Regions from separate parts of the Halomonas sp. M4R1S46 genome, predicted to be linked through region 3. Evidence: riboswitches for the same ligand, from Rfam matches in the RefSeq annotation. Region 3 holds a riboswitch; each other region holds the start of a gene.
The links. A riboswitch is a leader RNA that binds a small molecule or an ion and turns the genes downstream of it on or off. The one in region 3 is predicted to bind thiamine pyrophosphate.
Positions count from the first base shown of each region.

Region 1: linked by a shared signal. The riboswitch ahead of tenA (thiaminase II) and the one ahead of OCT48_RS18660 (hydroxyethylthiazole kinase) in region 3 are both predicted to bind thiamine pyrophosphate.
Region 2: linked by a shared signal. The riboswitch ahead of OCT48_RS15945 (sodium:solute symporter family transporter) and the one ahead of OCT48_RS18660 (hydroxyethylthiazole kinase) in region 3 are both predicted to bind thiamine pyrophosphate.

Region 1 is NZ_CP107008.1:2,773,965-2,777,206, reverse strand. It holds gene thiC (phosphomethylpyrimidine synthase ThiC) at 1-1,067, opposite strand, end outside; TPP riboswitch at 1,141-1,280, opposite strand; gene tenA (thiaminase II) at 1,488-2,156, opposite strand; TPP riboswitch at 2,233-2,394, opposite strand; gene OCT48_RS13015 (lysophospholipid acyltransferase family protein) at 2,490-3,242, opposite strand, start outside.
Region 2 is NZ_CP107008.1:3,443,308-3,446,549, reverse strand. It holds gene OCT48_RS15955 (peroxidase-related enzyme) at 1-176, shown strand, start outside; gene OCT48_RS15950 (HNH endonuclease) at 241-1,011, shown strand; TPP riboswitch at 1,362-1,486, shown strand; gene OCT48_RS15945 (sodium:solute symporter family transporter) at 1,476-2,864, shown strand; gene ilvD (dihydroxy-acid dehydratase) at 2,934-3,242, shown strand, end outside.
Region 3 is NZ_CP107008.1:4,037,620-4,040,861, reverse strand. It holds gene OCT48_RS18670 (DMT family transporter) at 1-770, shown strand, start outside; gene thiE (thiamine phosphate synthase) at 789-1,403, opposite strand; gene OCT48_RS18660 (hydroxyethylthiazole kinase) at 1,393-1,713, opposite strand; TPP riboswitch at 1,748-1,850, opposite strand; gene OCT48_RS18655 (hypothetical protein) at 1,894-2,175, opposite strand; gene OCT48_RS18650 (ATP-binding protein) at 2,301-3,242, opposite strand, start outside.

The DNA of each region.
Region 1 (3,242 bases), 1.3 Mb from region 3:
CACTTGGCCATGATCGAGCCGCCCCGGGAGACGATGCCGGTGACCCGCTTGGCGGTCAGCGGCACATAGCGCAGCAGCACGCCGGCATGGATGGTGAAGTAGTCCACGCCCTGCTCGGCCTGCTCGATCAGGGTGTCGCGGAACACCTCCCAGGTCAGGTCCTCGGCCACGCCGCCCACCTTCTCCAGCGCCTGGTAGATGGGCACAGTGCCGATCGGCACCGGGGCGTTGCGGATGATCCATTCCCGGGTCTCGTGGATGTTGGCCCCGGTGGAGAGGTCCATGATGGTGTCCGAGCCCCAGCGGATGCCCCAGGTCATCTTGTCGACCTCGTCCTCGATGGAGGAGGTCACCGCCGAGTTGCCGAGGTTGCCGTTGATCTTCACCAGGAAGTTGCGGCCGATGATCATCGGCTCGGATTCCGGGTGGTTGATGTTGCTGGGGATGATGGCGCGGCCGGCGGCCACCTCGTCGCGCACGAACTCCGGGGTGATCTCCTCGGGGAGTCGGGCGCCGAAGCCCTGGCCCGCATGCTGGTGGCCGAGGATGCGCTCGACCTCCTCGGTGCCGAGCGCCTGGCGGCGCTGGTTTTCCCGAATGGCGATGAATTCCATCTCCGGGGTGACGATGCCCTGGCGGGCATAGTGCAGCTGGGTGACGTTGTGCCCTTCCCTGGCGCGGCGCGGGGTGCGGGTCAGGTCGAAGCGCAGCGGGGCGAGCATGGGGTCGTTGGCGCGGCGGCGGCCGTACTCGGAGGTGGGGCCGTCGAGCAGCTCGGTGTCGCCGCGCTCCTCGATCCAGCCGCGGCGCAGCTCGGGCAGGCCGCGGCGCAGGTCGATCTCGGCCTCGGGGTCCGTGTAGGGGCCGGAGGTGTCATAGACCAGCAGCGGCGGGTTGGCCTCGTCGGCGCCGGAGGTGCGGGTCGGCGACAGGGCGATCTCGCGGAAAGGCACGCGGATGTCGGGGCGCGAGCCCTCGACGTAGCGCTTGCGCGAGCCGGGCAGGGCCTGGATGGCGGCCTCGTCGACGCGGGCGCTCTCGGCGAGGAAGTGATCGGTCTTGGCCATGGGAGTCTCCTTGGGGTCCATCACGGTTGTGGTTGTATCGGGAGGAGACGTAGGCGGGGCGTCGTCCGGCGGGGCCGGGGCGTCGCTTGATCCCTACGCTGGTACCCTCCCCGTGGTCAGGGAATTAGCCAGTTCAGGTTCAACGGGATCCATGCTCGGGCGCCTCGCGCCGCATGATCTCAGCCGTCATCAACGGCACCCCGTCAAGCGTTGTGGTGCCCGCCATCGCCGGCGGGCGGAGTCATCGTGGCTACATGCTTGCCTCGGTCTCGGGGCTGATCCGTCGACAGGTCTGCGAGGGGGCGCTGTGAACCCCTCCCTGGGCGCTACCGACGCCATCCATGGCGTAGGACCCCCTCTTAGACCTGTCGCCGGCGCCCCGTACGTCGTGGCAGCCGCGACGGTCTTGCTCGGCAGTGGTTAGTCCGCGCGATCCAGGCCCATCTGCCAGAAATCGATCTCGAGCCGCGTGGCATCGCGGAAGATGGTCGCCAGGCGCGCGAAGCGCTCCGGCGTGACCTCGGCCAGCCGGGCGTCGAGCCAGGCCCGCTCGTCGTGCATGGCGGCCTGGAAGGCGTCGCCCTCGTACATGGCGATCCAGGCATCATAGGGGTTGGCCGCACCGCGCATCGTGGAGGCCTGGGCGTTCAGCCAGTTCGCGATCTCGCCGTAGCCGATCAGGCAGGGGGCGAGCGCCACGTGCAGGTCGAGCAGGTCGCCGCGGCTGCCGGTGTCGAGCACGTAGCGGGTATAGGCGAGGGTGGCCCGGGCCTCGGGCAGCCGGGCCAGGTCGTCCTCGGTGATGCCCCACTCGCGGCAGTAGCCGACATGCAGGTCGAGCTCCACGTCGAGGATGGTCTTCAGGCCCTCGAAGGCGTGGCGCAGCTCGGCCAGGGTCTGGCTCTTGTAGGCGGCCAGGGCATAGGCCCGGGAGAAATGCACCAGGAACAGGTAGTCCTGTTCCAGGTAGTGGCGGAAGGCGTCCTCGTCGAGCCGGCCGGCGCCCAGCGCGCGGACGAAGTCGTGCTCGATATAGGCGCGCCAGTCCTGCTGGCAGGCATCGGTCAGGTCGCTGAAGCGGTAGCCCATCTTGCCTCCGGTGCGGTCGGGATCCGGGGGCGAGCGAAGCGGAAGACGGGAGGAGGGCCGGACGGAAAGGGGCGTGCCGGGCCCACCGCCTGATTCCCTACGCCGGTTCACGTGCGGGCCTGCGCCACGCACCCACCCGGATCAGGTTCCACGGGATCGGCGCTGGGTTCTCTCGATCGCTCTCGAAGTCGAACCTGCGCCATCTCAGCCGGTTCCACCGGCACCCCGTCAAGCGAGTAGGGCCAGTCTAGCAGCTTGGATCGGCATTACCAGCCCCGGCAGGACAGCGGTCCCGTCGGGGCCGGTGGGCGGGAGCCTATGAGGCGGCTGGCCTCAGTAGAGGCGGAAGCGCTTCCAGTCGGCGCGTCCCGCCTCGCGCTCGGGGACCTTGCGATAGCGCTTGTATTCCCACTGGTACTGGGCCGGGTCCAGGGCGATGGCCGCCTCCACGCTGGCGTTGACGCCGGCGGCGGAGCTCGCCTCGTCGGCATCGTAGACCCGGGCGTCGGCGGCCAGGAAGTGCAGGGCGAAGCCGCGCCCGGGCAGGCGCCGGGCGACGCCGGTGACCACCCGGGCCTCGGTGCGCGCGACCAGCTTGGGCAGCAGGGTGGCGGTGTAGGCCGGGCGACCGAAGAAGGGTGCGAAGACCCCGCTGCCCCAGTCCGGCTCCTGGTCCGGGAGGATGCCCACCGCCTCGCAACGCTTGAGCGCCTTGAGCAGGGCCGCCACGCCACGGGGGTTGGTGGGCACCAGGCGAGCCCCCTGGCGCTCGCGGCCCTGGCGGGTCACCGGGTCCAGGGCGGCGAGCTTGGGTGGCTCGTACATGGCGGTGAAGGGGAAGTGGCTCGACAGCCAGAAGTTGAGGATCTCCCAGTTGCCGAAATGCGGGGCCAGCACGATCACCCCGCGGCCCTCGGCGCGGGCCTCGTCGAGCAGCTCGCGGCCATGGACCTCGAGGATCGAGGCCGCCACCCGCGACGGGTCGCCCATCCAGGCGAAGCCCAGCTCGAGCATGGTGGCGCTGGAGTGGGTCAGGCTGTCCCGGGCCAGGCGACGTCGTTCGGCCTCGCCAAGCGTGGGGTAGGC
Region 2 (3,242 bases), 590 kb from region 3:
AGCTCACCGACGACTGGGAGACGCGCCTCACCGAAGCCGGCTTTACCCGGGAGGATATCTGGGACATCGGCGCCATCGCCGCCTTCTTCGCCCTCTCCAATCGCCTGGTGACGCTTACCGCGACCCCGCCCAACGAGGCGTTCTACCTGATGGGCCGGGTGCCGAGGGAACAGTAAGGGCGCTGGCGTGTGCCGCCCCGCCAAGGTAGCGTGGTGCGGGGAAAACCGGAGAGAGGAAACCATGGTGGCAGAGCGACAGGCCTGGACGGACCAGGATCGGCTGCAGGTGCTGTCCCTCTATTGTCGGCTGACGTTTGGACAATTGCACAAGCGTCGGCCGGAGGTCATCGAGCTGGCCGAGCGTATGGGACGTTCGGCCAACTCCGTGGCGATGAAACTCACCAACTACGCGAGTCTCGATCCGGAGGTCCAGGCCTTGGGGAAGAAAGGCCTTACTGGTGCCTCTCGACAGGACCGCTTGCTCTGGCAGCGATTTATCGCCGACCCAGAGCCAGTGGCGAAGGAGTGCGAGGCAGCCTGGGCGGCACTTGAGGTCAACGAGCCGGCAGAGGGCGCAAGGGTCGAGAACGACGCCGACTTCACTGGCCAAGAGACGACTGGCCTGCAGAAGCGACGCATCGGCCAGCCTCTCTTCCGCAAGGCGGTGATGATCCGCTATGACACGCGCTGCGTGATCACGGGCCTGCGCCACGAAGACCTGCTGATCGCCAGCCATATCGTGCCCTGGCAGTCGCAGCCCGAGTCGCGACTCGACCCGGCCAACGGGCTCTGTCTCAATGCCCTGCACGATCGTGCCTTCGACAAGGGGCTGCTGGCTATCGATGAGCGGGATCGCATCCGCATCTCGTCGGAGCTGAGCGCAGAGGGTGTCGTGGGCCACCTGAAACACCAGCTACAGGACCTCGATGGCCGGCCATTGCGTCTGAAGGCCGAGGCCTTTCCCGATCGCGGCTATCTGGCCTGGCACTACCGGGAATGTTTTCGCCGGTAATGTCTTAGGCAATGTCCGAAAAGTGCCTGTGCTCGGCTATACGGCGTTAAAAATCGGCTCGTGCGCGAGCCGTTGCTCCTGCAGCAGCAATCGCCCCTCCCGCATCGGGCCCTCGAACAGGGCTACCCGCAGGCGCAGCAGGCGTTCGCTGACCCGGTTGTCGAAGGCGGCGTGGGGCTCGGCGAATCTCCGGTGCGGGTGCCCGGGGCGTGTTCCCTGGCTTCGGAGAAGGGCACGGCGGCTTTCCGGCGGCTGGTCGTTCGACATCGGACACTGTTATGTCATGCTGGCGTGTGAACGCGATATCGGCGAGTCGGCCGTCACTTGAGGTTCATCCAACACGATTCATTCACTGTCGCCAGGGGAGTCCCGCTCGACCGGATATTGCATCCGGCGGGGGCTGAGAGAGCGCTCGGCGCTGACCCTGGACCTGATCCGGTTCATGCCGGCGGAGGAAGCGCGACATGCCTTACCTGACGTCAGCCGTGCTTGGCGCGGCGCTGCTGTGTTTCACCGTGCTGGGCCTGCGGGCGCGGCGCGCCGACGGGCCCCTCGACGATTACGTCACCGCCCGCAACTCCCAGACGGCCTCCAGCCTTGGGCTCTCCTTCCTGGCCTCCGGCATGGGGGCCTGGATCCTCTTCGCCCCGCCGGAGATCGGCGCCTTCGTGGGTCCCGTGGCCCTGGCCGGCTACGCCATCGGCTCGGCATTGCCGTTCATCGTGCTGGGCCTGTTCGGGCCGGCCATCCGCCGGCGCCTGCCGGAGGGCCGCAGCATCGGCGAATACGCCGAGGCCTGCTTCGGGGCCGGGGTGCGGCGCTGGGTGTCGCTGGTATCCATCCTCTACATGGCCTGCTTCCTGGCCGCCGAGCTCACCGCCATCGGCGCCATCACCGGGCTGTTGTCCACGGTGCCGCCCGCGCTGGTGGTGATCGGGGTGGCCCTGGCCACGCTGCTCTACACGGCGCTGGGCGGCCTGCGCGCGAGCCTCGCCACCGATCGCTGGCAGGCCTGGCTGCTGCTGGCGCTGCTGGCCGTGGTCGGCGGGGTGGCCCTGGTCCGCCTGCCGGCGCTGCCGGCGGAGGCCGCGATGCCGTCGATCCCCACCGTCGACGCCCTGTCCGTGGCCCTGACCCTGGTGATCGCCGTCACCGCGGCGAACCTCTTCCACCAGGGCTACTGGCAGCGGGTCTGGGCGGCCCGGGACGCCCGGGCGCTGGGTCGTGGCGCCTGGCTGGGCGGCGCCGTCACCGTGCTGGTGGTGGCGGTGGTCGGCGGCCTCGGCATCCTCGCCGCCATGAGCGGGCTCGCCCTGGGCGAGCCGCCGATCCCCTTCTTCGCGCTGCTGGCCGGGGCGCCGGACTGGCTGGCGCTGCCGGCGCTGGTGCTGGCGGTGACCCTGGTCGCCTCCAGCGTGGATACCCTGCAGAACGGCATCGCCTCCCTGGTGGTGGCCGGGGCCGGGCGGCGGGGCCTGTCCCTGCCGGTGGCGCGCTGGGTCACGGTGGCGCTGATGGTGCCGGTGGTGGCCATCGCCCTGCAGGGGCTCTCGGTGTTGCGGCTGTTCCTGATCGCCGACCTGCTGTGCGCCGCCATCGTGGTGCCGGTGCTGCTGGGCCTGTGGTCACGGATGAGCGCCGCCGCGGCCCTGGCCGGCGGCGTGGCCGGCCTCGCCGGGGCCGTGCTGCCGGGCTGGCTGGCCAGCGGCAGCCTCGTGGCGGGCCTGCTGGCGGCGAGCTTCCCGGCCGGCGTGCCGACGCTGCCGCCCTTCCTCGGGGCGCTGCTCGCCTCCACCCTGGTCGGCCTGCTGGTGGCCTGGTGGCGACCGGCCCGGGCGTCGCATGCCACCTGAGCATTTGCCAGGCGGGGGGATGACGGCCACCCTCTGAAGGTCACCCGACCGAACAGAGGACGTCGCGTCATGAGCGATACGCCACAGGATCCGCGCCGCCGCCATTCCGCCCCGGTGGTGGATGGCGTCGGCAAGTCGGCCAGCCGCGCCATGCTGCGTGCGGTGGGCTTCACCGATGCCGACTTCGCCAAGCCCCAGGTGGGCATCGCCTCCACCTGGAGCCGCGTCACCCCCTGCAACAGCCATATCCATGAGCTGGCCGAGCAGGCCAGCGCCGGCGCCGATGCGGCCGGCGGCAAGGGCGTGATCTTCAATACCATCACCATCTCCGACGGCATCGCCAACGGCACCGAGGGCATGAAGTACTCGCTGGTGTCC
Region 3 (3,242 bases):
AGATCATCTTCTTCCGCACCCTGGTCTCGTTGCCGCTGATTCTGCTGATCGCCCGGTTCAACGGCGGGCTGCGGACCCTGCGCACCCGGCGGCCGGGGGTGCACCTGCTGCGTGGCCTGATCTTCACCGGCACCATGATCTGCTTCATGTGGGGGCTGACCCTGCTGCCGCTGGCCGAGACCACCGCCATCGCCTTCGCCGCGCCGCTGTTCGTGACCCTGCTGTCGGTGCCGCTGCTCGGCGAGCGGGTCGACCGCTTCACGGTCCTGGCCACCCTGCTGGGCTTCGTCGGGGTGCTGGTGGTGGTCCGGCCGGGCGGCGACAGCTTCCAGCCCGGGGCCCTGGTGGTGGTGGCGGCGGCGGTGTTCTACGCCCTGACCATGATCACCGCGCGTCGCTACGGCGAGCGCGAGCACCTCTGGGCGATGGTCTTCTACACTACCCTGGTGCCGTTGCTGGTCTCGGCCACGACCCTGCCCTGGGTCTGGCAGACGCCTGCCGCCCTGCACTGGCCGGCCTTCCTCACGGCCGGTTGCCTCGGGGTGGGGGCCATGGCCGGACTGACCCTCGCCTTCCGCCATGCCCCGGCAGCGCTGGCCGCGCCCTTCGACTACACGGCCCTGCTGTGGGCGGTGCTGCTGGGCTGGGGAATCTGGGACGAGGTGCCGGACCTGTGGGTGTTACTGGGCGGCTCGCTGATCATCGTCAGCGGCCTGGCCATCGCCTATCACGAGCGACGCACCGCCCTGAACCGCCGCCCCAGCGCCTAGGCGCGCGGGCAGCCGGGCTCAGCGTCTCGGGAAGGCGCGGGCGGCGGCCTCGGGATCCGGGGTGCCGCAGATGGCGGAGATCACCGCCAGGCCGTCGGCCCCTGCCCGGTACACGTCCCGGGCGTGCTCGGCCTTGAGCCCGCCGATGGCCACCGTCGGCAGGGGGCTCGCCGCCACCAGCTCGGCCAGGCCCGCGAAGCCCAAGGGCTGGGCGTGGTCGTGCTTTGACGGGGTGGCGAAGACCGGCCCCAGGCCCAGGTAGTCGAGCCGCCCCGCGTCGATCCGGGCCAACTGCCCATGGGTCTGCACCGAGAGGCCGAGGATGGCCTCGGGGCCCAGGGCCGCGCGGGCATCGGCCACCTCGCCGTCGTCCTGGCCGATATGCAGGCCATCGGCACCGCTGGCCAGCGCCACCTCCAGGCGATCGTTGATGATCAAGGGCACGCCGCTGCCGGCCAGTGCCGTCTTGAGCCGGCGCGCCAGGGGCACGAACTCGGCGTCGCTGGCATGCTTGTCGCGCAGCTGCACGAGGGTCACCCCCCCGCGCACCGCGGCCATGACGGTCTCGACCAGCCCGCGGGCCTCGCACAGGCCCGGGTCGGTGACCAGGTAGAGGGACAGGTCAACTCGCATCGGTGATCTCCAGGCGCGTGCGCGCGGTGAGAGTGGGGCCGTCCAGGGCATGGAGGGCATCGAGGAAGGCCACGGCGAAGCTGCCCGGGCCGGCGGCGGACTCGCCGGCGGCGGCATAGCCGGCCAGGGCACTCGCCAGGGCGGCGAACTCGGTCACCTCCTCGCGGGCATGCGCCATGGCGGGCGAGGCCCCCAGGGCCAGCAGCACATTGGCCATGGTGTTCATCGCCACATGGTTGGTGATGTTGTGGACCAGCGGCGTGGACGCGCGCACCCGAGCCAGGTGCTCGGCGGGATCGATGGAATGCATAGGGCCTCCCGGGGGAGGGGAGGCGCGGGCCCGGAGGTGAGCCGGCACGACTCCCTCCGCCGGCATTATCCGGGTCAGGTGATGAGGGTGCCTCTCAGCCGGTGCGGCTTGCCGCGCCGGCGCCCCTGTCGTCAGTCGTCACTATCCCCGTTCGGCCGCAGGCTGTAAAGGCGCGGCGGTTCAGGCCGCCAGCTGCAGGGCCACCAGGGTCAGCAGGCTGGCCTGGCTGAGGTGCTGGAGACTCCGCGTGCGGCTGGCGGTCTCGGGCTCGCCGGGATCATCGCGCTCCGGGCGCAGCAGCGCGGTCGCCGCGGCGGCCAGGCCGATCAGGCCCAGCGGCAGGCCGACCTTGCCCCAGCAGGCGATCAGGCCGCCCGCGGCGAGCACCAGCACCCCGCCCATCACCAGCCAGCCGGCTCGCTGCCGGGCGGCGGTCGACGCCATCGGCATCGCCTGTGTCATCGGCATGCTCCTCCCGTGTCGTTGTTGTCGTCATCAAGGCTCACGATGTAACCACGTTAGGGGCGTCAGCTTAAGGGGCGCTTAAACAACGATGACATTTCGATAACAACGGTGACGCGAGGCGGTCAGCGCCGGGGCAGTCGGGCGACGACGCGCAGCCCGCCGCCGGGCGCCGCGTCCAGCTCCAGGTGGCCGCCATGGCGCTGCACGAGGCGGTCGACGATGGACAGGCCGAGGCCGGCCCCGGCTCCGGGCCCGGCGCGGTGGAAGCGCTCGAGGGCCTGGGCACGCCGGGCCGGGGGAATGCCGCTGCCCTGGTCATCGACGCTCAGGCCGAGATGGTGCGCCCTGGCCGTCAGCGAGACTCGCACTCGGGCGCCCTGCGGCGAGTGCTGCAGGGCGTTGCCGACCAGGTTCTGTACCAGGGTGCCGATGGCGCCGGGCTCGGCGATCAGCCCCCAGTCGGCGCCCTCGTCGGCGTCGAGCCGGATGTCCTGGCCGCGATCGGCGGCCAGGGGCATCAGTTCGGCCAGGGCCTCGCGGGTCTCGTGGAGCAGGTCGACCGGCTGGCCCGTGGCATCGGCCTCCTGTTCGGGGTCCAGGCGGGCCAGGGTCAGCAGCTGGGTGACCAGGCGGGTGGCCCGGGCGACCCCGTCGCGCAACTGGGTGAGCGCCTCGCGGCGGTCGTCCGGGTCCTGGGTGGCCAGGGCGTTCTGGGCGTGCAGGTCCAGCACCGCCAGCGGGGTGCGCAGCTCGTGGGCGGCATCGGCGATGAAGCGCTTCTCCCGGGTGCGCATGTCACGGATCCGCTCGAGCAGCCGATTCAGGGCGCCGGCGATGGTGGCGAGCTCCCGGGGCAGCGGCGAGGTGGGCAGGGGGGGCAGGTGCTGGGGATCGCGGCTCCGGATCTGGTCGGCCATGCGGGACAGCGGGCGGAGCCCCCAGCCGATGGCCCACCACAGCAGCAGCGCCAGCACCGGGAGCCCGACGAGGTCCGACATCAGGGTGCGCAGCGCGATGAGCCGCACCAGCTCGCCCCGCACGTCCTCCCGCTCGCCGACCAGCAC